3 regions of the Cupriavidus sp. 05L411 genome follow, and region 2 is predicted to be linked to each of the others. Evidence: predicted binding sites of a transcription regulator. Region 2 holds the regulator's gene; each other region holds the start of a gene.
The links. The regulator LexA, encoded in region 2, represses DNA repair genes until DNA is damaged. The targets are predictions, from matches to a motif close to ACTGTATNNNNATACAGT.
Positions count from the first base shown of each region.

Region 1: a site for LexA is predicted at 2,681-2,698, ahead of AC1DQR_RS04980 (ATP-dependent helicase). Genes of this name have one in related genera too.
Region 3: a site for LexA is predicted at 1,334-1,351, ahead of AC1DQR_RS15295 (CppA family protein). Genes of this name have one in related genera too.

Region 1 is NZ_JBFTOQ010000003.1:219,251-228,623, reverse strand. Features, by position in the region: gene AC1DQR_RS05000 (LysE family transporter) at 1-608, opposite strand, end outside; gene AC1DQR_RS04995 (hypothetical protein) at 676-1,284, opposite strand; gene AC1DQR_RS04990 (thioredoxin domain-containing protein) at 1,387-1,890, shown strand; gene AC1DQR_RS04985 (TlpA disulfide reductase family protein) at 2,014-2,568, shown strand; gene AC1DQR_RS04980 (ATP-dependent helicase) at 2,834-4,903, shown strand; gene cmdF (tyrosine 2,3-aminomutase) at 4,926-6,560, opposite strand; gene AC1DQR_RS04970 (sigma-54-dependent transcriptional regulator) at 6,703-8,019, opposite strand; gene AC1DQR_RS04965 (sensor histidine kinase) at 8,028-9,373, opposite strand, start outside.
Region 2 is NZ_JBFTOQ010000006.1:60,103-69,862, forward strand. Features, by position in the region: gene AC1DQR_RS08735 (glycoside hydrolase family 19 protein) at 1-326, shown strand, start outside; gene AC1DQR_RS08740 (ubiquitination-like system serine protease family protein) at 323-709, shown strand; gene AC1DQR_RS08745 (hypothetical protein) at 793-1,284, shown strand; gene AC1DQR_RS08750 (hypothetical protein) at 1,271-1,696, shown strand; gene AC1DQR_RS08755 (hypothetical protein) at 1,693-2,010, shown strand; gene AC1DQR_RS08760 (hypothetical protein) at 3,360-3,554, shown strand; gene AC1DQR_RS08765 (SOS response-associated peptidase) at 4,648-5,289, opposite strand; gene AC1DQR_RS08770 (hypothetical protein) at 5,279-5,701, opposite strand; gene AC1DQR_RS08775 (hypothetical protein) at 5,722-5,988, opposite strand; gene AC1DQR_RS08780 (hypothetical protein) at 5,976-6,338, opposite strand; gene AC1DQR_RS08785 (hypothetical protein) at 6,899-7,444, opposite strand; tRNA gene AC1DQR_RS08790 (tRNA-His) at 7,642-7,717, opposite strand; gene lexA (transcriptional repressor LexA) at 8,102-8,758, opposite strand; gene AC1DQR_RS08800 (asparaginase) at 8,987-9,760, shown strand, end outside.
Region 3 is NZ_JBFTOQ010000011.1:31,110-40,869, forward strand. Features, by position in the region: gene AC1DQR_RS15290 (LysR substrate-binding domain-containing protein) at 1-798, opposite strand, end outside; gene AC1DQR_RS15295 (CppA family protein) at 968-1,297, opposite strand; gene AC1DQR_RS15300 (hypothetical protein) at 1,410-1,664, opposite strand; gene AC1DQR_RS15305 (helix-turn-helix domain-containing protein) at 1,903-2,130, opposite strand; gene AC1DQR_RS15310 (DUF2975 domain-containing protein) at 2,193-2,771, opposite strand; gene AC1DQR_RS15315 (porin family protein) at 2,921-3,475, shown strand; gene AC1DQR_RS15320 (DUF4156 domain-containing protein) at 3,567-3,944, shown strand; gene ppk1 (polyphosphate kinase 1) at 3,960-6,122, opposite strand; gene AC1DQR_RS15330 (DsbA family oxidoreductase) at 6,411-7,052, shown strand; gene AC1DQR_RS15335 (hypothetical protein) at 7,270-7,455, shown strand; gene AC1DQR_RS15340 (AraC family transcriptional regulator) at 7,646-8,686, opposite strand; partial or broken gene AC1DQR_RS15345 (quinone oxidoreductase) at 8,959-9,165, shown strand; gene AC1DQR_RS15350 (TauD/TfdA dioxygenase family protein) at 9,247-9,760, shown strand, end outside.

The DNA.
Region 1 (9,373 bases), on a different contig from region 2:
GCCACCAGCACGCTGCCGAAGATCCGGTTCTGCCAGCGCACCGCGCGCGCATTGCGGAACAGGCCGCGCATGCGCGAGGCCAGCAGCGCGTAGCCATGCATCACCACCAGGTCCACGCCGCACATGGTCGCGGCCAGAATGGCAAGCTGGGGCCCCAACGCATGGGCCGGATCGATGAACTGCGGCAACACCGCCACCATGAAGATGATGCCCTTGGGGTTGGTCACATTGGTCAGCAAGCCCGTGGCAAAACGCCGGCGCGGGCTCAGCGCGGCCACGCGCGGCGCTTCCGCACCCGGCACGGCATCGTCCTGGCCGCCGTCCACCCGCGCGCGCCATTGCTGCACGCCGATATAGATCAGGTAGAGCGCACCAATCGTCTTGACCACGGCGAAGGCATGCTCGGAGGCCACCAGCAGCGCGCCCAGGCCACCGCCGGCCACCAGCAGGATGATGACCAGCCCGGTCTGCAAGCCGAAGATCGTGGTGGTGGTCTTGCGCAGGCCGTAAGACAGGCCATGGCTCATCGACAGCACCGCGCCGGAACCCGGCGACACGGCAATCACCCAACAGGCCGCGAAATAGGCCAGCCAAACATCCCAACGCATTACGTTACTCCTTGAAAATAAACTGTCTTGAATCTGCCTGGAGGCCTGGAAGCCTGGGGCGCCCAGGTCAGAACGGATGGAAGCCCGTCAGGAACTGGTCTATCTGTTCCGCCTGGCGCTGGTCGCGCGCGGCCTCTCCCGCCTCCAGCACGACCGCCTGGTAGACGTGCACGCCCGACGCCACCAGCCGCGCCGTCAGCCTGCGTGGCGACTGGTCCTGCGGCGATACCGCGGCCACCTGCACCTCCACGCCCTCGAGCGGCACGGCCGGCGATGCGGCCGACATCACCGTTACCTTGCGGGTCTTGACCGCTTCGGCGGGATGCGGCCCGAGGTTGCCGAGCAAGCCCTTTTGCATGGAATCCAGCGCCGCCTGCCGCAACTCGGCGTCATCGGCGGGCAAAGTCACGACGCCCACGGCGAACAAGGTCTCGTCGACCCGGGCCGCGTCCATCGTCATGGGCAGCTTGCGCCCGGCAATCGCCACCTCGCGCGCAGCGCCGGATGGCTTGCCGGGATAAAGCGCCGCGTAGGCGCCTTCGTTGGACTGGATGGTGCGCCAGTCATAGCGGGGCGAACAGGCGATCAGCCCGGCGCCGAGCGCGCCCAGGACGATGGCTTTGGCAAGCAGGGACTGCGGCAAGCGGAAGAACCGTGGAAACCAGGCGTGGGGCATCAGGGCGGCGAATGCGGAAATAAGCCGCTATTATCGTAGAACCCGCGTGCCAGCGCTCATCCACATTGCCCGCCAATGCAAACCCAGCCATCGATCCAGCCAATGCAGCCATCCCCCCGGGGTGTCTTTGGCACCGCACGCCGTACCGGCGCGGCGATGCTCGGCGCCATGCTGGTCGCGGCAAGCACGAGCGCCCTGGCCGCCACGGCCCACCTGCCCCCCGTCAACGATCTCGCCATCCAGGCCGCCGCTGCGGCGAGCCGGGGCGAGCCCCTGGTGGTGCTGGTGACACTGCCGGGCTGCGTGTACTGCGAAACGGTGCGCCGCAACTATCTCGGCCCGCAAGCCGCGGCGGGAGAAATCGAGGCGCGCGAGCTCGACATGACCGCCGACACGCCGCTGCGCAACGCCGATGGCAGCATGACCACCGCACGGGAATGGGCGCGCAGCCGCAATGTGGCGGTAGCGCCCACGGTGCTCTTCCTCGACGCGCGCGGCCGCTCCCTGGCCACGCCGCTGCGCGGCATGCAGCCCGATTTCTATGGCGCCTACCTTGAGCAGGCGCTGGACCAAGCCCGCTCGGCCTTGGCAAGCAAGGCGCATTGAGGCGCACGAAGGTGCACCCGACTGCGGCCAATCGTCGCATCCGCGGCGGCTCGGTGAATGCAGCCGGCAGCGCCTCGGCAGCGGCAGTAGAATAGTGGCTTGTCTGACCTGTCGGCGAGCATCATGACGACCTCCGCTTCCCCCACCGCACCCACCCCGGCAAGCACCGCCTCGCGCAAGCTGTGGCCTGTGATCGCCGCCGTGCTGCTGGTTGCCGTGCTGGGCTGGTTCGGCTATCGCGCCATCGCCCCCGCCAATGCGGCGCCGCCCGCCACGTTCACGCTGCTGTCCGGCGAAAAAGTCAGCACCGCCGATCTCAAGGGCAAGGTCTACCTGGTCAACTTCTGGGCCACCAGCTGCGTCACCTGCGTCAAGGAAATGCCGGACATGGTCCGCACCTATGACAAGTTCAAGGACAAGGGCCTGGAGTTCGTCGCCGTGGCAATGAGCTATGACCCGCCCATGTACGTGATGAACTATGCGCAAACGCGCAAGCTGCCGTTCAAGGTGGCGATGGATTCCGACGGCGCGGCCGCCAAGGCATTTGGCGAAGTGCAGCTGACCCCGACCACCTTCGTGATCGACAAGGACGGCCATATCCTCAAGCGCTATGTGGGCGAGCCCGAGTGGGACGCGCTGCACAAGCTGCTCGACGGCGCGCTCGCCAAGGCGGCTTGAGCCACTGCCTGGCCCACTGGCTGGCCCACCGCCTCCGCCCAGAAAGGTGCCTTCCATGGCACCTTCTTTTATTACCGGGCGCCGTCGCGCAATGCCCGGCTTGCGCAGCCCGGCTGTATGGATATACAGTTGCCAGCAGCTTTCCCCGCCCATGCTGGCCAGCGCACTTGCGCCCGGCATCCCCTAAGGCCCCCGCTTCGTGTTACTCGATCCCGATCCCAGCGCCGTGCTTTGCGACGCACCCGCCGTCAAGCAGCCCGATACCGTGGATGCCGCCGCTCCCGACACGCCGGCCTACCTGTCCACCCTGAACCCGGAACAGCGCGCGGCCGTGACGCACGAGCCCGCCGCGCCGCTGCTGATCATCGCCGGTGCCGGCTCGGGCAAGACCAACACGCTGGCGCACCGCGTTGCCCATCTGGTGCTGGGCGGCGCAGACCCGCGCCGCATCCTGCTGCTGACGTTCTCGCGCCGCGCGGCGTCGGAGATGGGGCGGCGGGTCGAGCGCATCGTCGACCAGGCGCTGGGCATGCAAGCCTCCGGGGCGGGGCGCGCGGCACTCACATGGTCCGGCACCTTCCACGCCATCGGCGCGCGCCTGCTGCGCGAGTACGCGGAAACGCTTGGCCTGTCGCCCAGCTTCACCATCTGCGATCGCGGCGACGCCGCCGACCTGATGAACGTGGTGCGGCACGACCTGGGCCTGTCGGCCCAGGCTTCGCGGTTCCCGCGCAAGGAAACCTGCCTGTCGATCTACTCGCGCGTGGTCAACACGCAGGCGCCGCTCGAAAACGTGCTCAAGCAATGGTTCCCGCGCTATGCCATGTGGACGGATGCGCTGCGCGGACTATTTGCCGGCTATGTGCAAGCCAAGCAAAAGCAGCACGTGCTCGACTACGACGACCTGCTGCTCTACTGGGCGCAGGCACTGGCCGAGCCCGCGCTGGCGCAGGACATGGGCGCGCGCTTCGACCACGTGCTGGTCGACGAATACCAGGACACCAATGCACTGCAGGCTGCCATCCTGCTTGCGCTCAAGCCCGACGGGCGCGGCCTGACGGTGGTGGGCGACGATGCCCAGTCGATCTACGCCTTCCGTGGCGCCACGGTGCGCAATATCCTCGATTTCCCCGCGCAGTTCACGCCGGCCGCGGACATGGTCACGCTGTCGCAGAACTACCGCTCCACCCAGCCCATCCTGGCCGCCGCCAACGCGGTGATCGGGCTGGCGGCCGAGCGCTATACCAAGGACCTGTGGTCGGAGCGCGGCTCGGCCGAGAAGCCGGAGATCGTGGTGGTCAACGACGAGGCGGACCAGGCCCGCTATGTGGTCGAGCAGATCCTCTCGCGGCGCGAGGCCGGACTGGCGCTGCTGTCGCAGGCGGTGCTGTTCCGCGCCGCCGACCACAGCGCGCAGCTGGAGATCGAGCTGGTCCGGCGCAACATCCCGTTCGTGAAATTCGGCGGCTTGAAGTTCCTGGAATCCACGCACGTGAAGGATGTGCTGGCGGTGGTGCGCTGGCTGGAAAATCCGCGCGACCGCATGGCAGGCTTCCGCAGCCTGCAGCTATTGCCGGGCGTGGGGCCCAAGACTGCCGCTCGCGTGCTCGATGCGGTGGAAATCGCCACCGAGCCGCTATTTGCCCTGGAGTCCTTTGAGGCGCCGCCGGCCGCCGCCGAGGCGTGGCCCGACCTGCTGGCGCTGGCGCGCAGCCTGATGGCCCCGGCCGCGCCGTGGCCCTCCGCCTTCGAGCAGGTGGTGGCGTGGTACCAGCCGCACCTTGAGCGCCTGCACGACGACGCGCCCGCGCGCGCTGCCGACCTGCAGCAACTGGAGCGTATCGCCGCCACCTACGCGTCGCGCGAGCGCTTCCTGACGGAACTCACGCTCGATCCGCCGGACGCATCGAGCGACGAATCCGGCGTGCCGCTGCGCGACGAGGATTACCTGATCCTGTCCACCATCCACTCGGCCAAGGGCCAGGAATGGAAAGCCGTCTATGTGCTCAATGCCGTCGATGGCTGCATGCCTTCGGACCTGGCCACCGGCACCACCGAGGAAATCGAGGAAGAGCGCCGGCTGCTATACGTCGCCATGACCCGCGCCCGCGACCACCTCGACATCGTGGTGCCTCAGCGGTTCTATGTGCACCAGCAGACCGCCTATGGCGACCGCCATGTCTACGCCTCGCGCACGCGCTTTCTGCCTAACCGCGTGATGCCGCTGTTCCACAGCCGGTCCTGGCCGCCGCCCCCACCGGTGGCGGACGCGCCGGCCAAGGCGCCGCTGCCCAGGCTCGACCTGGCCGGGCGCATGCGCGACATGTGGAAATGAGGCTGCGCGGCCAAGGCGCGTGTCAGTTGACCGCCGCGCCAGCCGCGCGCACCACCTCCACCAGCGCGCCGGCACGCAGTTGCGCGGCAATGGCCTCGATGTCGTCGGTCATGTAGCGATCCATCGCCAGGAACGGCACGCGTTCGCGCACAAAGGCAAAGACCGCGCTGCCCGCCGGCGACAGGCTTTCCACCGCGCCGGCCAGCTCGGCGGCCTGGCAGGCTGCGAGCAGTTCCACGGCGAGGATGTACTGGTTGTTGTCGATGATGCGGCGTGCATTGCGCGCGCCGATCAGGCCCATGCTCACCACGTCCTGGTTGTCGCCGTTGGACGGCACGCTCTGGATGCTGGCCGGGCTGCAGATGGTGCGGTTCTCCGCGATCAGCGCGGTGGCCGGATACTGCGCGCCGGCAAACCCGCAGCTCAGGCCCTCGTTGGCGGCCGCCAGGAAAGCCGGCAAGCCGTTATTCAGGTGCGGGCTGAGCAGGCGGTTGAGGCGGCGCTCCGACACCACGCCAAGCTGTGTGGCCGCGATGGCGAGGAAGTCCATGGCGAACGCGACTTGCTGGCCGTGGAAATTGCCGCCGTGGAACAGCTCGCCGTCGTCGAAGAACAGCGGATTGTCGTTGGACGAATTCAGCTCGCGCTCGACCACGGTGGCGCAGTGGCCCAGCGTGTCGCGCACCGCGCCCAGCACCTGCGGAATGCAGCGCAGCGTGTAGGCCTTTTGGATAAACACACCGGTGCCGGTGTTCTTCTCGTCGCCGGCGCGGGTCTTCATTTCCCCCGCCAGCTGGCCATGCCCTGAGAGGCGCGTGGAACCCGCCAGCAGCGCGCGCAGGTTGGCCGCCGATTGCACCTGGCCCGGATGCGGCTTGGCAATGTCGTGGCCGTGGGTCATGAAGGCGTCGGCCGAGGCGTTGAGCCCTTCCAGCGCCAGCGCCGCGATGATCTCGGCCTGCGTCACCTGGGCGCGCATGGTTTCCAGCAGCAGGCACGCCATGCCGGTCATGGCCGAGGTGCCGTTGATCAGGGCCAGCCCTTCCTTGTGGGACAGCTTGATCGGCTCGATGCCGTGCTCGCGCAATACCTGCGCGGTGGGTGCGGTGGTGCCGTCGGCCAGCAGCACCTTGCCTTCGCCGATCAGCGTGATGGCGATATGCGACAGCGGCGCGAGGTCGCCACTGGCGCCTAGCGAGCCCACCTGCGGCACGGCGGGCGTGATGCCCGCCTCGACATAACGCAGCAATTGCTCGATCACCAGCGGGCGTACCGCCGAATAGCCCCGCGCCAGCGCATTGGCGCGCGCAACCATCATCGCGCGCACCTCTTCGCGCCCGAACAGCGGGCCCACGCCGGCGCAGTGGCTGCGCAACAGGTTCTCCTGCAGGGCGCCGGCATGCTCGATATCCACCCAGTTATGCACCAGTTCGCCAAAGCCGGTGGACACGCCGTAGATGGGGATATTGGACGAGGCAAGTTCCTCGAAACGCGCACGCGCATCCGCCACATGGGCACGCGCAGCCGGGTCCAGGCTGGCCGGGCGACGGCCTTGCGCCACCTGCGCCAGCGCCGCGGCGGTGAGTTGCTGGCCATCGACCTCGACGGCCGTGCCGCCCAGGCGGCTGGATGCGTGCTGGCTGGATACCTCGTTCATTGCGTGTTCCGGGTGAGCTGTTCGGGCCCGCGAGTGTATCAAGAGATGTTGACACGAAGCGCGCAGCGGCCCGTTCGCCGGGAAATGCCAGGAAATGCCGGAAACACTGGAGGCGCTGGAAGCGCTGGAAGCGCTGGAAGCGCTACAGCCCGTAGCGCTTGATCTTGTCGTACAGCGTGGCCTTGCCCACCTGCAGCAGATCCGCCGCCTGGCTGACCGCGCCGCCGGTGCGCGCCAGCGTATCGGCGATGACGGCACGCTCGTAGTGCTCCATGCGCTCCTTGAGCGGCGTGGAGTCGTCAAGCGCATCGGCGCGCGTGCCGCCCTCGGGCACGCCCAGCACCAGGCGGTCGGCGGCATTGCGCAGCTCGCGCACATTGCCGGGCCATGCGCGCTGCATCAGCGCCTGGCGCTGCAGCTCGGAGAGGATGGGCACGGGGCGCTGGTAGCGCACCGCCGCCACCAGCATGAAATGCTCGAACAGCGCAACGATGTCCTCGCGCCGCTCGCGCAGCGGGGGCAACGGGATGGTGACCACGTTGAGCCGGTAGTACAAATCCTCACGGAACGTGCCTTGCGCCACCAGCGTCTCCATATCACCCTTGGCCGCGGCCACGATGCGCACGTCGATGGCGATGGAGGCATTGGAGCCAAGCCGCTCCAGCGTGCCCTCCTGCAGCACGCGCAGCAGCTTGACCTGCAGCGCCAGCGGCATGCTCTCGATCTCGTCGAGGAACAGCGTGCCTCCCGAGGCGTGCTCGAGCTTGCCCACGCGGCGCTTGCCGGCGCCGGTAAACGCGCCGGCCTCGTGGCCGAACATCTCGCTCTCGAAGATGGCCTCGGGCACCGCGCCGCAGTTCAGCGCGACAAAGGGCGCCTGGTGGCGCGGCGACAAAGCATGCAGGCTGCGCGCCACCAGTTCCTTGCCGGTGCCGGTCTCGCCGTTGATCATCACGGGGACGTCCGTGGCGGCCACGTTGGCCACCAGCGTGCGCACCTGCTCGATGGCCGGCGAGCGCCCGATGATGCGCGTGCCCGCGGCCGGGCCGGCCAGCTCGCGCCGCAACGCGCGGTTCTCCAGCTCCAGCGCGCGCCGCTCCAGCGCACGGCGCACGGTTTCGGTCAGGCGGTCGGCGCCAAAGGGCTTCTCGATAAAGTCATAGGCGCCTTCGCGCATGGCCTGTACCGCCATGGTGATATCGCCGTGGCCGGTGACCAGGATCACCGGCACGCCCGGCGCCGCATTGCGGCAGTGCTGCAGCAGGTCCAGCCCGCTGGCGCCGGTGAGGCGCACGTCCGTCACCAGCACGCCGGGAAACTCCGGCGACAGGTGCGGCATGGCGGCCTCGGCCGAGGGCAGCGCCAGCACGGAGAAGCCAGCCAGCTCCAGGCTCTGCGCGGTGGCCTGGCGTACCAGGGGTTCGTCTTCGACGAACAGGACACGCAATCCGTCTTGCATGGCAATGCTCACTCAGTATGGGTGGGAGAGATGGGAGTGGCGCCGGCGCGGGGCGCGGCGCCTTCGGGCGCGGGCGCGCGCCGCAGCATCACCACGAATTCCGCGCCGCCGCCGGGCCGGTCGGCCGCGCTCAGCTGCCCGCCGAACTCGCGCACGATGGACGACGAAATGGCCAGTCCCAGGCCGAGTCCCTGGCCGATCTCCTTGGTAGTGAAGAAGGGTTCGAACAATCGTGGCAAGGCGTCGGCCGCGATGCCGGTGCCATTGTCGCGCACCGCGATGCTGACCGTGCCGCCATGCTCGCTCACCGCGACTTCCACGCAGGGCGCGTGCGGCGCCGCGGTGGCCAGTGCATCGAGGGCGTTGCCGATCAGGTTGAGCAGCACCTGCTCGAGCTTGAGCTCATCGGCCCACACCGCCGGCCCGGGCGGCTGGGACAAGCCCTCCACCTTCAGCGCGACATGGGCCAGGCGCGGGGCCATCAGCGCCAGCACGTGGTCCAGCGCGGCGCGCACATGCACCGCGTGCCGTCGCTGGCGCGCCTTGCCGGCGAACAGCTTGAGCTGCCCGGTAATCTTGCCCATGCGGGTGGTGAGGTCGGCGATGGCGACGAGGTTGCCGGCGGCCGCATCGAGCTGCCCGCGCTCGAGCAGCACGCGGGTGTTGTCGGAAAACGTGCGCAGGGCCGCCAGCGGCTGGTTCAGCTCATGTGTGATGCCAGCTGCCATCTGGCCCAGCGCCGCCAGCTTGCTGGCCTGCACCAGTTCATCCTGCGCCGCGCGCAGCTCGCTCTCGGCGCGGGTGCGCTCCGCTACCTCGGCTTCCAGCTGCTCGTTGATGGCCATCAGGTCGGCGGTGCGCGCCTCCACCCGGCGCTCCAGCTCATCGTAGGCGGCTTCCAGCAGGCGCCTGCCATATTCGATATCGCGCGCGCGCTGCCGGCGCTGGCGCCAGTTGAACAGCAGCAGGCACATGCAGGCATAGGCCAGCGCCGCCCCGATGGTGGCATTGCGCGCGCTGGCCAGCACCGGGTCCAGCGCCGCCATCACCTGCATGGTCCAGTCGGCCGGGCCCACCTTGCGGCTGATCTCGAGGTAGCGCTCGGCGTTGCTGCCGGTTCCGATGCGCACCAGCCGCGCGCCCTCGCCCAGCACGGTCCGGCCGAGCCATTGCGTAACCGGAGATTGCAGCGCCTCCAGCGGCAGCGACCTGACCTCCTGGTCATGGTACTGGCGCGTGCGGTCCAGCTCGGTTTGCAGCTCGCTTGGCAGCGGCTGCAAGGTGCGGTACTGCCAGGCCGGCACCGAGGAAAGGAAGATCACGCCATGCTCGTCGCTCACCATCACCGGCTCGG
Region 2 (9,760 bases):
AGAAGCCATTCGAGCTCGGCAACATCCAGCCCGGGGACGGCAAGCGCTTCATGGGCCGTGGCCTCATCCAGATCACGGGGCGCGCGAACTACCGGGCATGCGGCGCCGCCCTCGGTTTCGACCTGGAGGCCACGCCGGCCATGCTCGAGGGCGACGCGTTGGCCGCGCGCTCGGCATGCTGGTTCTGGGCCAGCCGCAACCTGAACCGCTTTGCCGATGCCGGTGACTTCGTGGGGCTGACGCGGGCCATCAACGGCGGGATCAACGGTATCGCCGAGAGGCGCGCCTTCTGGGCGAAGGCCAAAACAATACTGGGGGTCGCATGAGCGCGCTATCGAAGGTCTTGCAGGACTCGCCCGGCAATGGGCTCTCCTTCTGGTGCCCGGGCTGCGGCACTTCCCACACGATTCAGCATGGCGACGGGCCTGGCCCACGTTGGGGCTGGAACGGCGATGTCGAGCGCCCGACCTTCACGCCGTCTGTGCTGGTGCGAACTGGTCATCACGTCCAGGGCTACGACGGCGGCGGGTGCTGGTGCGACTTCAACGCCGAACTGAAGGCCAAGGGCGAGGAGCCGTGCGCCTTCAATTGCGAGGTGTGTCACAGCTTCGTGACCGACGGCCGCATCCAGTTCCTGGGCGACTGCACGCATGCGCTAGCCGGCCAGACGGTGCCACTGGCCGAATTCCCTGAGGGTTGGGGCTGCTGACTCCCAGCCAAGTTTTCTCTCAGTCTTCCAAGTTTTCTCTCATGCCAGCCGCCTTTGGGCGGTTTTTTGTTTTTGAGGCCCCTATGGCTGTCACCGATACCCACGAAGAGAAAGAGGCCCTGGCCGTCGACGTACTGCTGCCCGGGCACGAGGCGCGCACCACCACACCGCTCTTCCTGCATTCCAAGAAGGCGCTGATCGAGCGCGAGGGCGGGCGCTGCTTCATCTGCGGCGAGACGGCAGAAGAGAGCGGCCATCCGCTCGAGGCGCACCACCATCCCATCGAGCGCTCGCTGGCCAACATGATCGACTGGGCCAGCGTGGCCGAATTCGCGCGCGCCGGCGCGCTGGGCCCGCACGCCGCCGCGTTTGACTGGGACGCCTTCGACACGGCCGACCCGTACACCTTCGTGGACGACATGACGGTCAACGGCCTGCTGCTCTGCAAGGCCCACCACACCGGCAAGGACGAGGGCATCCACGACATGCCGTTCCCGCTCTGGATCGCCCAGAAGTACGCGCGGGAAGGGTACCAATTCACGCCCACGGAGGTGATTCACCATGCTGATTCTTGATTCTATCGGGGCGGCCGTCAAAGCCGTCTTCGCCACGCCCGAGCGAATCTTCTTTGCTGCGGTGCTGGTGGTGCTGGCGCTGGCGGGCGGCTCGGTCTGGGTCTATCGCGGTGAGCGGGATTCGGCGCGCGCGGAGCTCGTGCAGGCAAAGGCCGATCTGGGCAAGGCCACGGAAGCCAACAAGGCGCTGGCTGGCTCGGTGGCCACCCAGAACGCCGCGGTGGCAACGATCGAGGCGCAGGCCAAGATCCGCGCCTATGCCGCCGCGAAGGCCGATGCCGAAGCGCAGGCCGCCCAGTCCAAGTACACGCTGCTGGCCGGCAAGATCCAGGCTCAGGTGCCGGGCTCGGACCAGTGCGCATCGCTGCACGGGCTGCGGCAGACCTTCACGACCGAGCGGGGGAAGCTATGAAGTGGCAACTTGCGAAATTTCGGAATTTCGCGGCGTTGGCTGCACGCAGGAATATTTTGGGAATATTCTGCGCCGCGCTTTGTAGTCTCGCCGGCTGCGCCGCCGGGCCGCAGGTGATCGAGAAGCCGGTGGAGGTGAGGGTGCCGGTGGCCGTGCCGTGCAAGACCGCCGAGATCCCCGAGCCAGACTGGCCGCTGGCGAGGGTGCCAGAGACGGCCAGCGACTTTGAGTGGTACCGCGCCGCGCTCGCGGAGCTGCTGCTGCGCGGGGGGTATGAGGTCCGGTTGAAGGCAGCGGTGGCGGCCTGCCAATGAGTTCGCCGATGGTCTACGATCAAATTCCGATCACCACGTCGGAGACCATCATGAGGATGTCAAAGCATATTGCCTGCCGTGCCGGCCAGCCGGCGCCTGCAAATCCAAACTGGCCGAGCCGGACCGGCAGCCCATCTGGGGGCGGGCGAGGCAACAACCCGCCTAGCAAGGGGAAGTAGGTGGAGACAGGCGGGGGCAATTCGGCGGCTTCTGCCCGCGGCTCGCGCGGCGCCGCGGCAGCGTCCATCAATTCGGGCAGTTAGGGGTGCAGGATCGTGGGGCGCCGTGTTAGGTTCCGGACGCGCCGGCGGCGGCCGACTATGACGCGTGGCAGGAGTGGGTTATGGGGTCGGTGCTGGGCGCGCTGGGGAATTGCGCTGCGCGGCACCGAGCGACGGTGGAGGCGTGGCCGAAGTAGCCATATGTCGTCACGGTCAGAAGAAAGAAGGGTGTAGGCAGCATGGGCCTGTCGCCTACACCCCAATGAATAGCGACCGGGGTCAATTCAATCGCCGTACCGGAGTATGTCGTGTTGTAGTAGTTTCAGTAGCCCCGCTGATGGGGGGGCGCCTAAAAGGAAGGGAAATGCCTTGCCGAGCCCGATTGGGACGGCAAGGCGAAGGCACGCAACGGCCAGAGAGATCCCGCTCGCGCAGCACGAATCCTGTTTGAGATACGGCAAAGCAACAGTTTGGTAGCGCACACTTGGACGCTTTGTGCCGACGTCTGCATAAAGGGGGCGCTAGGCGCTGGTGGAGGTGCGGCAGCGCAGCGTATGAGGCTGGAGGCGGCTTGCCAACGATGGTAGCGGATGCTTCTGGGTAAGGCTCGGGCGATTCCAAATAAAAAAACCGCTGGCTAGAGCGGGCCGAAGTGACATTGAGCGGACGCTTAAACCGCTCAACCGAAATATCTCATAATTAAGTCAATTATGATGCCACCCGTGGTGGGGGCTTTAAGAGTTTGCGCGGCGCCGGCTTTTTACGCTCCTCCCTGTTTCGGAAAACTGAGAGGTGTGTTCAATTAGGATTATGCGACCTCGCGTGACCACGCCCGGTAGGAAACCTGCGCTGAACATACAGCAGACAATAGAGCAGCCGCCAGTCGTTTTCAAGGTATAGGAAGCGCCCGCTAGTTGGCAAACCGAGGGGTTTCCCTTGGTAAGCCGGAAAGACCTTGAATATCCGAAATGAAATGTATTGAATGCATTGGCCCGGCGCGAGTAGGTAGCACCTGGCGGTCAAGATCTCATAAGAGGTTGCAAGCTACGCCGCCGAGCGATAGCGGCCTTGATGCATCGGTTGCAATCTACGCTTCCCAGCTGCCGTTCAAAAATATAAGAGGCAAGAATGCTGAGCCCACATGAAGTAGCGACCCTCATGCTAGTCCAGGGCGCACCGGATCACACTGAACTCGATCGCGCGGATTTGGAAGCGCTCCGCGAGCACCAACTTGTCAACCTGGAAGAGATCGCTTTAGGGCGCCGACCCTGCATCACGCCCAAGGGCGGCGCTGTCCTCGAGGCCATCACTCGCATACGCTGACGGTCGAGACTGCAAAAGAGTCACTCTATCGGGCCGGCCGGGATGCTCATCCGCGCGACACTGGCTGCGATAGGGCAGTCCGACCCCCGCGCGCGGAGTTCATAAAAAAGCACCCGCGGCCGGGAAGGTGCGGGTGCAGAAGGGAAATGCAGGCCAAATCCGCGTGGCCAGACGGCATTCTAGTGAATTTATGTCCGAGATAACATAACTCTTCAGAGTGGTACTTTCCGAGTTTCCCGCGGGTATTCTCATAGCCAGGCTCTACCCCTCGACCTCCTAGGCATAGAGCAGGCCGTGCAGCGGATTGGCCCCAGAGGCGCGTGGTGATAGTGGCATACGCATTGCGTTGCAACGCATTGAACTCAGACCTATCCTGAAAAAAGAGGTCTTTGTGCTTCGCAACTGTACCGGAGGCCCCCTATGAAGCCCGTGATCCACCACTTCCATACCAACCCGCCTCATCACGGTGCGCGGTACTACTTGGCGATTGCAGTCTGGTTACTGATGCCGGCACTGGCTTACCTAGTGTGGGAGGCAATCTCTGCAGGCCACTGAGATGCGGGAGTGTTTCAAGTAGTAAGCCCTATATACGAAAAGATCCCTATTGGTCACACTTGGCGCTGGCGTGCAGTCCGAGTTTTAAGGGGAGTAGCCGCATCGCAGCGGAGCCACATCATGTTACGGGTATTGGTGCTGTTTCTAATTCTTCTGGTTTTCCGAGCGATTTGGTTGCATCGGCATGTCGCCACTATGCGGTTGGTTCGACGCGACTCGTCGGGCTGGTTGAGTTATGAGTTGCGTCGGCGTGTTCGATTGGCGGCAGTTCCTGCACATATCTCGGCCTATCCCGTTCCGAGAGAGGAGCGCGTCCGTGTCGTTCGGATGGCAGGGCTGGTTCTATGGCACAAGGAACTCAGCGTCGCGCTGCCGAACGAGGCAAGTTCGCATCTGGGCGATATTTCCCCGCAGGAATTCGATGCCCGCTTTCCCAGTTGGCTGCAATTGGGTCCTCCAGGGCACGGCGCTTAGTGCGTGCCTGCATCCGATGCGAGCGAAAAGGGCTCCACCGGTACCAGGCGCTTTTCGGAGAATGTCAGGCCTTCTCTTTGAGGGGCCGTGGCGCCGGTTCTGCATCCATTCGCTCTGCCGGGTAGGGCCGCATGAAGCTGCGTGCCCGCTCTGGATCCCGGCAGGTCAGCCAGTCATCCCATTCCGCCCGCGGCACGATGACGATCATCCGTTTTTCCTTGCCCGGTGCATGGAAGCGGTTCATCAGCGGGTGCTTGTCCGAGTTGATGGTCAGCATGGTGAACGAGAAGGCGCCATCCGGCCAATCCCGCCACAGGCCGGCGATGGCGAACTCCGGGTCGTCCTTCAGCCAGATCTTCCAGCGCACGGACTTGGGTCCGGCTTCGTAGTTCGGCTCGTAGAAGCCGGTCGCCGGCACCAGGCAGAGCTGCCCCTTCTTCCACGGCCCGGAGAACGACCGCTTCTCGCCGACCGTCTCCGATCGCGCGTTGGTGGTGTCGAACTTGGCCACGCCCGGCGGGATGCGGTTTTTGGGCACCATGCCGAACGTGCCCACCAGCGCCTGCCGCGCGCCGTCAGCTTCGGTCACTACGATCGGCGCCGCATAGTCCGGCCAGGTCTCGGGCGGATAGCCCAGGGGCGGCGGCTCGACGCCGAAGACGTCGCGCAGCAGCTGGCGCTGCACCGGGGCGTAATTAGTGCACATCCTCATCTCCTGGCAAGGGCGTGAGTGGCAACACCCGCCGCGCCTTCTCCGAGACGCGCCGGTGCTTGTCCTGCGCATCTTGCCACGTCGCCGAGGTGAATATCTTGTCGATGCCGCCGCCGGCCAGGTGGGTCAGGAAAACCGGTTTGTCGCTTATCTTGTCCGACCACGGGCAGAAGCATGTCCAGACACGGGCATCCTGCTCGGGAAGGTCCGTGCGCAGCACGAAGCGTTTGAACCAGCCCCTCAGAAATTCATGATGGGCGTTCCCGTCCAGCGTCTGGACCGGCTGGCCGTGAGGGTCCAGAAGGTACAGCTGCATTCTGAATGGATCGCCATAGGCATCCGGCGTGCCGCCGCGAACGGCATGGCGCAGCGCGCGTACCCAATTCTCTGGGGTGTCGGGGGGCATGGTGGGGCGGCTGCAGCTAGTCAGCGGCGCGGGAACCGTGCGCGTAGCGGCGTTTTCACCGCCGGCCGGGCCACCTTGATCCGGTGATGCTGGCCATCCTGCTCGAACGACAGGTAATCGGCCGTCCACACCATCTTCTCGATGTGGCGCGTCTCGATGCCATGCACGGTCACCGCGCTGGCCGTGACGGTGACGCCTTCGCAGTCGAGGCGCAGCTCGGCCGTGTCGCCGGGCAGGAACTGGGTTTCCAGGAAGATCGATGCCGCCTGGTAGGTCACAGGGAACATGCCGTCTCCTGCCGGGTAGCGTAGTGGCGCTCACCGCGGGTGCGCAGCCGGATGGTGTTCGGGCCGAGGATGTCGGCGCCATCGGCGAGGCAGAAGCTCAGGCGCGCACCGTCGTGTTCGAACGCCAAGCGGTCGATTGTCCACGGCAGCGCCTGGAGGGCCGCTGTATCGACACCCACCAGGTGCAGCGTGGCGCCGGCGGCCTGAGCGGCTGCCTCTACCTCCGGGTTCCATGTGTCGGCCGTGAGCAGCGGATCGTCGATCGTGAGGCTGGGGCAGCGGATGGCCAAACGCGCAGCCCCATGGGACTGGCTATATAGATAGACGGTATCGGGGGCGCAGGCGAACATGTCTCTCTCACTGGATACTGTATGGATATCCAGTATAAGAGTCGTCCTAGGCCGAACGAGGATAGTTGAGTCAACTGTATGGATATACAGCAATCTCTCTACCGCGCACTTATGACCCGAGGTTAAGTGCGCTCACATCAAGGGTCAGGCGATAGCGAACGGGGCACTCTGGATCAGGATCCTCTACGTTTTCCAAAACATAGGGGAAACCACCTAGCGGAAGCGTTTCGACGACGCACCCAACCAGCGTCACTTCCGCTAGCCCAGTCAAGAAAGGAACCAAATCCGCCATTTCTGCGCCGATCGATAAGGGTTCCTCGCCATCGAGATGCCATATTGGCTGTCTGACCTCATTGGAGGGCATTAGCTGAAAGTTGCTGACGGTCAGCTTTGGGCCCTTTGTAGTCGCACTGTGCTCCTGGCCATTCCTCAAATTGACCAGCCTTGAAACGCCTGGGCGATGCTGAGAAAGGCAGTTCAGAAGCTGACTCTCTGGGCTCAGTGCATTGATGAGTTCCTTGTCAAGCAGGTGATCGAGTGACGAATGCTGCCGGCCGAGCTTAAAAAAAATGCCCAGGTATCTGACAGATTTCTGTGACGGCGCGGCGTGCAGCAATAAGAAAGGCTGTGACCAAGCCGTCCAAATTATGGATGACGGGAAAATACGCGTGTGCCTGCGCCTGCGTCCCCTGAGGCAATCGCTTTGCCTGGAACTTTAACAACTCAGTCTGCTGCGCATCCTTGGCGTGGGCGCACTGCAGTAACGTTTCTTTGATTGCATACATCAGGGAAAGCACGTCGTCTCGAGCGCTTTTGTCCAACTGACCCGCCCGAGGAAGCATTTCGAAGGCCGTAATGAAAGTGCTTGCGACGATGGGTGACGCAGACCCGACATCGTGTGTCTTTGCGTTCACCCACATCGCATTCGGATTTGTGCGGTCTGGGTCAATCCCATCCGGGGTCTGCATGAGAAACGTTTCGTGCGGCGTGTATATCTCGAGATGGCGGCTAGGAACTTCGCAAATTAGCTTGATCGCGCCTTCCTTCGTGGAGGGAACCTGAAAGCTGCCAGCGTTGTCGCGGGGGAACATTGATTTGGTCGTCACACTTCGTCTCTCGCAAATGAACTGCGCTGTACCGCTTCTCGCCGGCCTGAGGGAGGGCGCGCGGAAGTGTTGTATTCAGAATGCAAAAAAGCCCACCGCGATGGGTGGGCTTCAATTCAAGTTCCAAATTTTGGAAGTTCTTATTCCAAAATTCTGATTAAGTTAGCAACTGCAAACCTCGCTAACCTTATAAATTCTGGGGTGGCTGATGGGACTCGAACCCACGACGACAGGAATCACAATCCTGGACTCTACCAACTGAGCTACAGCCACCGTCGATGTCGTTTTGCTTGGTGCCGAACGACGAAGAACAAGATCATACAATGCCGAGAGCCGGATGGCTAGTACTCCGCACAAATTTTTTTCAGTGCCACCTGCTTAACCAGCCAGCTTGGAGGATTCCTCCAACTCGAGCATTCGGCAGATAGCGGCCATGCTGCCAACCATGGTGCGTCGTTGTGCGCCCTGGTAGATGCGTACGCCTTTGGATTGGCGGAAGGGTACGGGCTTGACGGGGCGGCGGGCGGAGAGGCGGTTGGCTGGCAGCATGGCTACACCTGGTGACTTGCAACAACAGTTAGCGGTACCCGCTATGCGGGTGCGTTGGCACAATCGGGTGTCGGCTTGTACGGGGTTCACCCGCCTCAGCCGCACTCGTCAGAAGGCGCCGGGGCGGATGAGGCCGACAGCGATGCCTTCTAGTGAGAACTCTTCGCGGCCGGCTTGCACGATGATGCTGGGGAAGTCGGGGTTTTCGGCGATCAGCTCGATGGTGTCGCCGCGGCGGTTGAGGCGTTTGACGGTGACGTCGTCGCCCAGGCGGGCGACAACGATCTTGCCGTTGGCGGCTTCGCTGGCGCGCTTGACGGCGAGCAGGTCGCCATCGAGGATGCCGGCGTCGCGCATGCTGAGGCCACGCACCCGGAGGAGGTAATCGGGCTGCACGTCGAACACCGAGGCGTCGACCTGGTATTGGCGATCGATGTGTTCGGCGGCGAGGATCGGGCTGCCGGCTGCGACGCGCCCGACCAGTGGCAGGGTTAGCTGCATGACGCCGGCCATAGGCAGGGAGAACTGGTCGGGTAGCTCGGAGTCGCTGCGGGAAACTTTGAGGCGGATGCCGCGGGAGGCGCCCGGAGTGAGCTCGATCACGCCTTTGCGGGCCAGGGCACGTAAGTGTTCCTCGGCTGCATTGGGTGAGGAGAAGCCGAACTTGGCGGCGATCTCCGCGCGCGTGGGCGGGAAGCCCGTGTGCTGGAGGCTGCTGCGGATCAAGTCGAAAATCTGCTGCTGTCGCGGTGTCAGGGTCGCCATGGTCGCCGGTATTTAAAAGCACTGTATGTTTAAACAGTATGCTGTGATTTTATACAGTATCGAGTGAAGTGCAAGCGGAATTTTTGGGAGTTTGCGCATTGACAGGTGCGTCCTACGGGTCTTGGCGCGTGCCGTGACGAGCGGGCAGAGGGTTACAATTCCGCGGCACCTAGAGCGTCTCGCGCTGCTTGCTGCTCAACTTTTCTGGCTCCCGACCAATTTTCCGCCATGTCTCTCCTGCCTCGTGTCGTCGTGCTCGCTACTGGCGGCACCATTGCCGGTTCTTCTTCCAACCCAGCTAGCAGCGCGAAGTACCAGGCGGCGACGGTGCCGGTGACGGCGCTGCTCGATGCGGTGCCGGCGCTGGGCACGGTGGCGCGGATCGAAGCCGAGCAGGTTGCGCAGATAGATAGCAAGGACATGTCGTTCGCGCTCTGGTCCAGGCTGGTGGAGCGCGTGGCGTTCTGGTCCGCGCAGCCCGATGTGTCGGGCATTGTCATTACGCACGGCACCGATACCCTGGAAGAGACGGCCATGCTGCTGCACCTGGCTTGCGTGGGTAGGGTGCCAGTTGTGCTGACGGCTGCGATGCGGCCGTCGACCTCGTTGTCGGCGGATGGCCCGTTGAACCTGCTGGATGCGGTGCGCGTAGCGGCGGATGCTGGCGCGACGGCGAAGGGCGTGCTGCTGGTGATGAATCAGGAGATCCATGCAGGGCGCGATGTGATGAAGGCGCACACATCGGCGGTGAATGCGTTCGTGTCGCCGGTATCTGGGCCGATTGGTTTTGTTCAGGACAACCTCGTGCGCTTTGTGCGTACCCCCAGCCGCTTGCCGGTCAAGGCCTGGCCGGTCCCTTGCGCATGGCCGCAAGTCGAGGTCGTGGCTAGCTATGCGGAGCCGGGCCGGATCGTGGTGGATGCCTTGGCGCAGGCGGGCGTGGCGGGCCTGGTCGTGGCGGCCGCTGGCAACGGGTCCGTCCACCAGTCGCTGGTGGAGGCG
Region 3 (9,760 bases), on a different contig from region 2:
CACAGGCACGGTTTGCAGGCTTGCGGCATCGGGGTGCAGCGCCAGCAGCGACCTCGGCAGGATGGCCACGGCCGAGCCCGCCGTCACGCAGGCGAGGATCGCGTGGTAAGACGCCAGTTCCAGCACGTTCAGCGCCAGCCGTGGGCCTTCGCCGCTGGCGAGCCAGTCCTCGGCACACAGGCGGTACGTGCAGCCGCGCGAGAACGTGGCCAGGCTGCGCAGCTTGATGTCCTGCGGCGTACGCACTGGCGGATGGCTGTGCGGCAGCACCAGCAGCAGTTCTTCGGAGAACAGGAACGTGCCTTCCAGGCCGGGGCCGAGTACGTCCATGTCTAGCGTGTCCGGCGCGCCCTCGGAGGGATGGGCCACCACGGCGCAGTCGATGCGATGTGCCAGCAGTGCGTCGATCAAGGCTTGCGTGGTGCCGGTCTGGATCTCGATCCGCACGGCCGGCCATTTGCCGTGATAGCGCGCCAGCGGGCGGGGCAGCCGGCTGGCGGCCGAGCTTTCCATGCTGCCCACGCGCAGCGTGCCCGAGGGGGCATCGCTGCGCATGGATTGGCGGGCCTCTTCGGCCAGCGCCAGCAGCCGCTCGGTGTAGCCCAGGAAGCGCTGCCCTTGCGGCGTCAGGGTCATGCGCTTGCTGTCGCGCAGGAACAGGGCGACGCCGAGCTCCTCTTCGAGCTGCTTGACGCGCGTGGTGACATTCGACTGCACGCGGTCCAGGGTCTTGGCCGCCCGCGTGACGCTTTCTTCAAGCGCAACGGCTCGGAAAATCTCAAGTTCGGCCAGATCCACGGCAATCCTTTGGTTGAAATAGGTTCTTAAAAAGAGAACAAATTTCAATTAACTATCATCTATAGGGAATGATAAGTCAAGAAAGCCATGACGACAGCGGGGTGAGGCGAAGCGGAAAGCATATTCCGGCGAACAATGCCGCGGCCCGCCGTGTACCCAAGGCGCGGGACTAATGTGGATCCTGGCATTGCGAGGGTTGGGGTTGCGCGGGTTGCTGCTGCGAATGCCGCTGCGCCGGTGCTGGCCGCGCCAGGAGCGCACGGATCGAGGCAAGGTAGCGATCCCCAACCTCCCGGCTGGCCCGGTTCGATTGGGCGCGCAGGGTGCGGCGGGTCGGTGGCGTGATGTTCAGGCTGCGGCAGATCGTTGACAGGTAGGGCTTGCGGTCTCCCGCCAGCCGCTGTGCCGCGGCTTGCACCGCCGCATCGCCTACGCGTTCGCGCAACCAGGCCAGGACCTGCCTGTCGTATTCGTTCTGTACCCGGACCAGGTGTTCCATGATCGGCTCCCGCAGATACTGTTCATCCATACAGTTACTGTAAATATATACAGTAATCTGGTTTTTTCAAGGATGAATGCCGAGGACCAGGTACGGGCCACCGTCCAGGGGGCTACAGGACCATGCAGGCGGCAGCGCTGGCGCCGGCGCGTTGCGCCAGGCAGGCGGGCCCGGCGGGCGGCATCTCCAGGTGGCGTCGCTGGCTCGCAGGCAGGTTCTCTTCCGGGGGCTTGCAGGCTGCGCGCGCGTCATGCCGCGGCGGGTCGTTGTCGCGCAGGGCCGGATGGTGTTTTTCCACCCAGCGCGCCGCTCTCCAGAGCGCGAAGATGCAGGCAACCGCATAACTGCAGTAGATGAGGATCAGCATAAGCACCTTGCTTCGCGCCCGTTTGGGGGCGAGTAGTTCAAGAAAGTGCGAGTATGCGCAAGATCACTCACGACGCGGTATCACTCGATTGGGGGGAGCCCGGTGGCTGCGCGGGCCGTAAGGCCAGGCGGGTGGCCGATCTGGCGCCGATCTGCCGGAAATGCGGCAGCGGGGGTGAGACAATTGTTTGCAGTTCACCCGGCCAGCGCGGGCCGCGCTGGCGGGATAGGCGAGGCGCTCAGGCCTGATCTTCGCCAGGCGTATCGGCGCGGTACTCCAGCAGGTCGCCTGGCTGGCATTTCAGCGCCTCGCAGATTTTCTCCAGCGTATCGAAACGGATGCCCTTGACCTTGCCGGATTTCAGCAAGGAGAGATTGGGCTCGGTGATGCCGATGTACTGGGCGAGCTCGCGCGATTTCATCTTGCGCTCAGCAAGCAGGACGTCAAGCCGGACGAGGATAGTCATAGGGTCAGGGTGCCTCAAACGCAAACGCAAACGCAAACTCAAACTCAAACTCAAACTCAAACTCAAACAAAGCTCTCATTCTCCAGCGCGACGCGCGCGGCCTCGACCATCGCCCAGGCGATGGCCAGCAGCAAGCCGCCCAGCAAGCCCAGCATCACGTCGCCGAAGGTAATGATCACCACCATGTAGGGGCCGTTGGCAGCCGTGCTGGCCAGGGTCATGGCCAGCAGTGTCTTGGTGAGCGGAACCACCACGCTGAACGCCGTCACCACCAGCGCCACGCGGCGCAGGCGCACGGCCGTCTCCAGGGTAAGGACCGCGCCGCCCGCCAGGGCCGCGAATAGCCTGTGCGCTTGCATCAGGCCACTGACCAGCAAAGCCGTGGCCACGCTCGTGATGGCCAGCCCGAGCAGCCGGTACGGCATCGACACCAGCAACTGCCCGCCTGGCGCAGGCCCGGCCAGGAACGCACGCAGGTTCCGGTCCAGTTCCGCATCGGAAAGCAAGAACCAGAAGGCGATCAGGCCCGCCGTCGTCACGACGGCGCACCACAGTGTCAGCCACTGCATGCGGCGCGCGATGACGCTAACGCGCGTTAGCGCGCCATCAGCGGGCAAGAGAAAGGAAAGGGGGGGCGGCATGCCGGTCTCCTAAGGGATTGCGCATGGCAAAAAATTACTGTAAAACAGCAATGTGTTATCGTTTTACGGTAATTTATATTCGTCGGAGATTAAATTATATGCGCTCTATAGCCTTCCCTGGCCGCCTCTTTCCCATCGCGCCTGCTGCCATGTTGGTGCTTTTGTCGGTTGTGCCTGCGCATGCCGCAGCCGAGGAACTTGCCGCCAACTATTGGTACGTCGGCGGCGACCTCAATATTGCCCGCGACAAAGTCAGTACGAGCACGCCCGGCTGGGCGGGCGGATCGTCCAACAACGTTGGACTTGGCTTGCGGGGCGGCTATCAGTTTTCGCCCTATGTGTCGGTCGAAGGCTCGCTAGCCAGCCTTGGCCGTGTCGTGGCCAAGAATGGCAGCGCCAACGACAAATTCGACGTGAACGCCTTGTCCGTCAACGTAGTGGGCCACCTGCCCCTGACCGAGCGTTTTTCGCTGCTGGGCATCGCCGGTGTCAACTATATGCATGGCCGGCGCTCGGGCGATCTCGAATCGAGCAACAAGTCGCAGGGGCTCATCAGCCTGGGGGTGGGCGCGTCCTATGCGGTCACGCAGAACTGGCGCTTGCGGATGCAGTACATGAATTACGGCAAGCTCAGCTGGAAGGGCAACGATGCTTCGGTCAAGAGCCAGGCCGTATCACTCGGCGTGGACTACCTGTTCCGCTGAGGCAGGCGCATGGGCCCGTGGCGCTACCAATACTTCAATACTTCAATACTTCAATACTTCAATACTTCAATACTTCAATACTTCAATGGCTATGACCATCAGGACAATCGCAGGCGTTGCATGGATCGCGGCAAGCTGCGCGCTGGCCGGCTGTGCGCCAACGCAGCTTTCCAGCCCGGCCGCATCGGCGGTCAGGATCACCCACAATGAGCCTGCCGCGGGATGCACCTATCTTGGCGACGTGACCGGCAGCCAGGGCGATTTTGTGCGGGGCGCCATCACGGCCAATGCGGATCTGGAAACCGGTGCACGCAATGACATCAAGAACAAAGCGGCGGCAATGGGCGGCAACCTGGTGTACCTGCTCACCCAGCGCGCAGGCCAGACCGGCGGCAAGGATCGCCTGGAGCAAACCAACGTGACGCTGTCGGGCAACGTGTATCGCTGCGCGTCCCCAGGCGCGCGCTAGGGCGCCGAACAGGGATCAGGCCAGCTTCTGCTTGAGGATGTCCTGCGCGGATACCGGCTGGCGGCCCCGCTTGCGCCGGTAGTTGCCGTCCGCGTCCATTTCCCAGGTGTCGCGGTTGTCCTTCAGGTAGACCTTCAGCCCCTCATCGATCACGCGATCCTTGAGGGCTTTGTCCAGCACGGGGAAGCACACCTCGATGCGCCGGAAGAAGTCGCGGTCCATCCAGTCGGCGCTCGATAGCCGCACGTCTTCGGCCTTGTCGTTGTAGAAGTAGAAGATCCGCGCATGCTCCAGGAACTGGCCAAGCACGGAGCGCACCCGGATATTCTCGGACAGGCCCGGAATGCCAGGGCGCAATGCGCAGGCCCCGCGCACGATCAGCTCGATCCGCGCGCCATCGCAGGATGCCTGGTACAGCGCCTGGATAAGCTTGGGCTCCAGCAAGGCGTTCATCTTGGCGATGATCAATCCCTTGCGGCCAGCCTTGGCGTGCTTGCCTTCGCGGCGGATGGCTTCGAGCAGCGCCGCGTGCATGGTGAACGGCGATTGCCAGAAGTGCGCCAGCGTGCCGGGGTGGCCAAGTCCGGTCAACTGTGAGAACACGTTGGCCACATCGTCGACGAGCGCTTCCTTGCAGGTAAACAGGCCAAAGTCAGTAAAGCTCCTGGCCGTCTGCGAGTGATAGTTGCCGGTGCCGATATGGGCGTAGCGCCTGAGCTTTTTCCCTTCGCGCCGCACCACCATGGCCATCTTGGCGTGGGCCTTGTAGCCAACCACGCCGTACACCACGTGCGCGCCCGCTTCTTCAAGCTGGGCTGCCCAGTTGATATTGGCCTGCTCATCGAAGCGGGCGAGCAACTCCACCACCACGCTGACTTCCTTGCCTCTGCGCGCAGCGCCGATCAGCGCCTCCAGCAGGGCCGAGTCGTTGCCGGCGCGGTACACCGTCTGCTTGATGGCCATCACCTCCGGATCTTCCGCGGCCTGGCGGATGAAATCCACCACGGGCGAAAATGACTGGTACGGATGGTGCAGCAGGATATCGCCGTCGCGGATGGCGCGGAACATGTCGGGCTGGTCCTGCAGCGCCTTGGGCAAGCCGGGGCGGCACGGCGGGTATTTCAGGTCATCGCGGTCCACGCTGTCAGGAACCGGCAGCAAGCGCACCAGGTTGACCGGGCCATTCACCGAAAACACCTCGGCATCTTCCAGGCCGAACTGGTTTTGCAGGAAGCGGGTCATCTCCTCTGAGCAGTTGTCCGCAACCTCGAGCCGCACCGCGTCGCCAAAATGCCGCTGCGGCAGCTCGCCCTGCAGCGCATCGCGCAGGTTCTTGATTTCTTCCTCGTCGACGAACAGTTCGCTGTTGCGGGTGACGCGGAACTGATAGCACCCGCGCACGCGCATGCCAGGAAACAGCTCGCAGACGTGGGCATGCAGGATGGAAGACAGGAACACGAAGCCGTGTTCGCAGCCGGAAATCTCCTTGGGGAGCAGGATCACGCGGGGCAGGGCCCGGGGCGCCTGCACGATGGCCGCGTTCGCCTCCCGGCCAAAGGCATCCTTGCCTTCGAGCTCCACGGCGAAGTTCAGGCTCTTGTTGAGCACGCGCGGAAACGGGTGCGCCGGGTCCAGGCCGATGGGGGTGAGCACCGGCATCAGTTCGCGGAAGAAATAGCTGCGGATCCACTCGCCCTGTTCCTGCGTCCAGTGCGGACGGCGCAGGAAGCGGATTCCCTCGCGGTCCAGTTCCGGAACCAGCACTTCGTTGAACAGGCGGTACTGTTCCGCGACCAGCTTGTGGGTGCGGGCGCTGACAAGCGCGTAGATCTGCCGCACGTCCAGTCCATCCGGGCCGGTGGTCGCCGGCGCCTGCAGCTTGATCTTCTCCTTCAGGCCGGCAACGCGGATCTCGAAGAACTCGTCCAGGTTGCTGCTGAAGATGCAGAGGAAGCGCAATCGCTCCAGCAACGGAATGTCGTGGTTCTCGGCCTGGGCGAGTACGCGCCGGTGGAACTCCAGCTGGCTGGCCTCACGGTTCAGGAAGAGCTGCCGTGCGTTGGCGCCGAGGTTGGTGCTGGCACTGGCGAGGAAGTCCGACGGAGCGCCGTGAACGTCACTCGGTACCAAGGGGAGGGAAGGGGCGATCTCAAGTGGAGCTGCCGAGCCTTCTTCCATGATTCGCTTCAATCCTTCTCTGGGAATGGATCATCGTGCACCGATGACCTGTTGGAAAGATATTACCGCGCGCCGCGCTGCTTGAGGAGTGGGCGCGGTGCACGTTTCCCGATCTGCGCCAGGGCCGTGTGGTTGGCGGGCGACGGACAGATGCCGGCGAGGGGGCGTCCGGTCGTGGCCGCCTTGCGGGAAAACCCTGAAGGTGTGAGGCACTGCCCCCGGCCCTGCAGCCAATGGGAATTGCAGCTACCCTGTCGCGCAGTGATGGACTGACACCGAGAAAACACAATGCAAAAGACGCTGAAAATCGATTTTGTCTCCGACGTCGCGTGCCCGTGGTGCGCCGTTGGCCTGAGTTCGCTGCAACAGGCGCTGGCGCGGCTTGGCGATGCCGTTTCGGCAGACATCACGCTTCGCCCATTCGAGCTCAATCCGGACATGGGGCCGGGGGGCGAATCGATCCAGGATTACATGGCACGCAAGTATGGCCGCACCGAGGAGGAAATCGTGCAGAGCCAGGCCATGATCCGCCAGCGTGGCGCTGACGTCGGATTTGAGTTTGGCTCTCGTACCCGCGTATACAACACGTTCGACGCGCATCGGCTATTGCATTGGGCAAACCTGGAGGGGCGCCAGCTGCCGCTGAAGATGGCGCTGTTCCGTGCGTATTTCACGGAGTCCAAGGATTCCAGCAATCACGAGGTCCTCGTCGAGGCCGCGGCCGCAGCCGGCCTGGACGCCGACAAGGCACGCAAGGTGCTATCGGGCGACGCGTATGCGGCGCAAGTCCGTGAGATGGAGAAGCACTATCAGGACATGGGCATCCGTTCCGTGCCTTCGATCATCTTCAACGACCAGTACCTGGTGAGCGGCGGGCAGCCGGTGGAGGCGTTCGAGAATGCCATTCGGGAGGTGCTGGCAAAAGGCTGAAGGGGCGCATGACTATCCTGGCGCCTGCGCTAAGCCCGCAGCCATGGACGCCCCGCGCGCGGGGTCTCGGCGCGTCGCGCAGGCTGAGCAGACCGAGGCTGGCTCGCTGGAAAGCGTTGCCTTTCTGCATACGTACTATCACCTAATGCTGCGCCGCGTCATTTCCTTTGCTATGATTAGGGAAAACCCGATGAGGGTAATCCCTAGAGAGAAAGCCATGAACATGCAAAGCGACATCAAGATGACCGACCAAATGGAACGCGATCTGATCGAGCGCGAACTTGGTCCCCGCAGCCCCAGCCTGGTGGCAGACGTGAAGAGCGCCATTTCCGCCGCCCAGCATATGCTGAGCCGCCTGCAGAACCAGGCACGCAAGGCAAAGATCGTCTACGCGAACGGCTGATCGTTCAGGTAGCGGCATCGCAATGCGGGAAACGTCTCCCGCGCAGCAAGACCGGCCTATTCGCCGCTCCGCCGGAGCGCAGCGTGGGCCGGTTTTTTTATGGGTGTCTCGCGGGCGGAACCGCGGCATATTCGCCACGGGACGTTGCGCCCGCGCATTGCATTTGCGGCGCATCCGATAGCTCCGGTGCTCATCCCCCCGTTGGGCGATTGACGTCTTCCTGCGAGACGATTCCCCTTCCCTCCATCACCCAGCGCGTCGGCGGTTTCCCAAACTGCACCCCAAACCACCGCGTGAACGCGCTCACCTCTGAGAATCCAAGCAGGTCCGCCGTACGCGATATGGACTGCTGCTGGCTTTGCAGATAGCGCTCGGCCAGTTCGCGCCGCACCTGATTGACCAGGCCCGAGAATGTTTCCCCGCGCTGCTCCAATTGCCGCTGCAGAGTCCTCGGGCTGACACCCAGGTTCTGCGCAACCTGTTCCACCGCACTGCGGCCGCGCGGCAGCAGCAGGTGAATTGCCCGCCGTACGTCAGCCGTTGGGGAGTGCTCCTTCGAGGGCGATTGAAGGTCAAGTAATTCCCTGGCGTATCTGGCCAGGCTGGCATCGGCCAGGGGGTTCACGCGATCCAGATCCTGGCTCGACAGGACCAGGCCATCGAATTCGCAGCCAAATTCGACCTGCTGGCCGAACAGGCGACGATGCACCCGCAGGTCTGCAGGGGCCGCATGCGAAAAGTGCACGCAGCGGGGTTTCCATTGGGCGCCAAGTATGGCGCGGATCAGGCAAAGCACCGCGCCGACGGTCAGCTCCATAGCCTGCCGGCCGGGTTGCTGCCTGCCGGTCAGCAACGTCACTCGCAAGACCGCGATATTCGCATGCTCGGTGAACTGCGTCGCGACAGAGTCGCTGAGCAGGTGGCGATAACGCTCGACCTCTGCCAGTGCATCCCGCAGTGTGGGCTGATGCTGCAGCGTCAGGCTGACCGGGCCGAAGTCGGAAAGCCGCCACGATTCGCCCATGAGCAGCCCGAGCGAATGGCAGGCAGTGATCCGCGCGGATGTCTCTAGAACCTCCGCAAGCCGGAATTCGGGGATGCGCAGGTCGGGCGTGTGCAGGCATTCCCGGTCCAGGCCGACATGGGAAACCATCTGCACCGGGTCGATGCCCGCGGCGCGAGCGATCCCGGAGTACTTCGTGAGGGAGGCGCTGCGAACCAGGACGGTCATAGGGGGCTCTTTCCGAAGAGGGATAGTCAGGTTGATCGAAGGCCTGCGCAATCTACCGATGAAGCCGGTCGCCTGGCTGCCAGTGTCGCTCATGCATTGCATACGCCGCTGGCGCCGCGTCTGCGTGCAGTGAATCAAGCCGGGAATCGACTGTCATGGATGGTCAACTTCTGGCGTGGCCTGTCAAAGCTCCTGCGCATGCGAGAGCCGACAATTAACCCAGGCTACCGAATGATAGTGGCGGCAGCAATAGACGACAACAGGAGACGGAATTGGCAAAAGCCGATCGCATGTACGTGGTGGGAGGGCCAGAGGTCCTCCGATACGAGGACGCCGAGGTTGGCGAGCCGGGTCCCGGCGAGGCGCGAATCCGGCACGTCGCGGTGGCTCTGAACTACGTCGACACGTATTTCCCCAATGGCACTGACCCTGTGCCGCAGCCCAACGGCATCGGGATCCATCAGCGCCATGCGCTGCAGGATGCGGTCCAGGCGCATCGGGACCTGGAGCCGCGCAAGACCACCGGCTCGTCAATCTTTGTAGTGTAAAGGGAGCTTTCCATGCACGTAGAACCTCTTACCTGCACCATTGGTGCCGAAATCGGCGGCGTCAACCTGGCCGATGCAGCGCGAAACAACGCGTTGCTTGCCGAGATCAAGGCGCTGCTGCTCAAGCACAAGGTGCTGTTTCTGCGGGACCAGGATATCAGCCGGGCCGATCACGTGGCCTTCGCACGCCGTTTTGGCGAACTGGAGGACCACCCGGTCGCTGGCAGCGACCCGGATCATCCCGGCCTGGTACAGATCTATCGCAGCGACAAGCGCGAGAATTACGAGAACAGCTACCACACCGACGGCAGCTGGCGCGAAACCCCGCCGATGGGTTGCGTCCTGCGTTGCATTGAATGCCCGCCGGTCGGCGGCGACACCATCTGGGTGAACATGGCCGCGGCCTACGAGAACCTGCCCGAAGAAATCAAGGAGCGCATCGCCGGCCTGCGCGCCAAGCATGGCATCGAACATTCATTCGGGGCGGCGATGAGCCCGGAAAATCGCGCCAAGCTTGCCGCGCAGT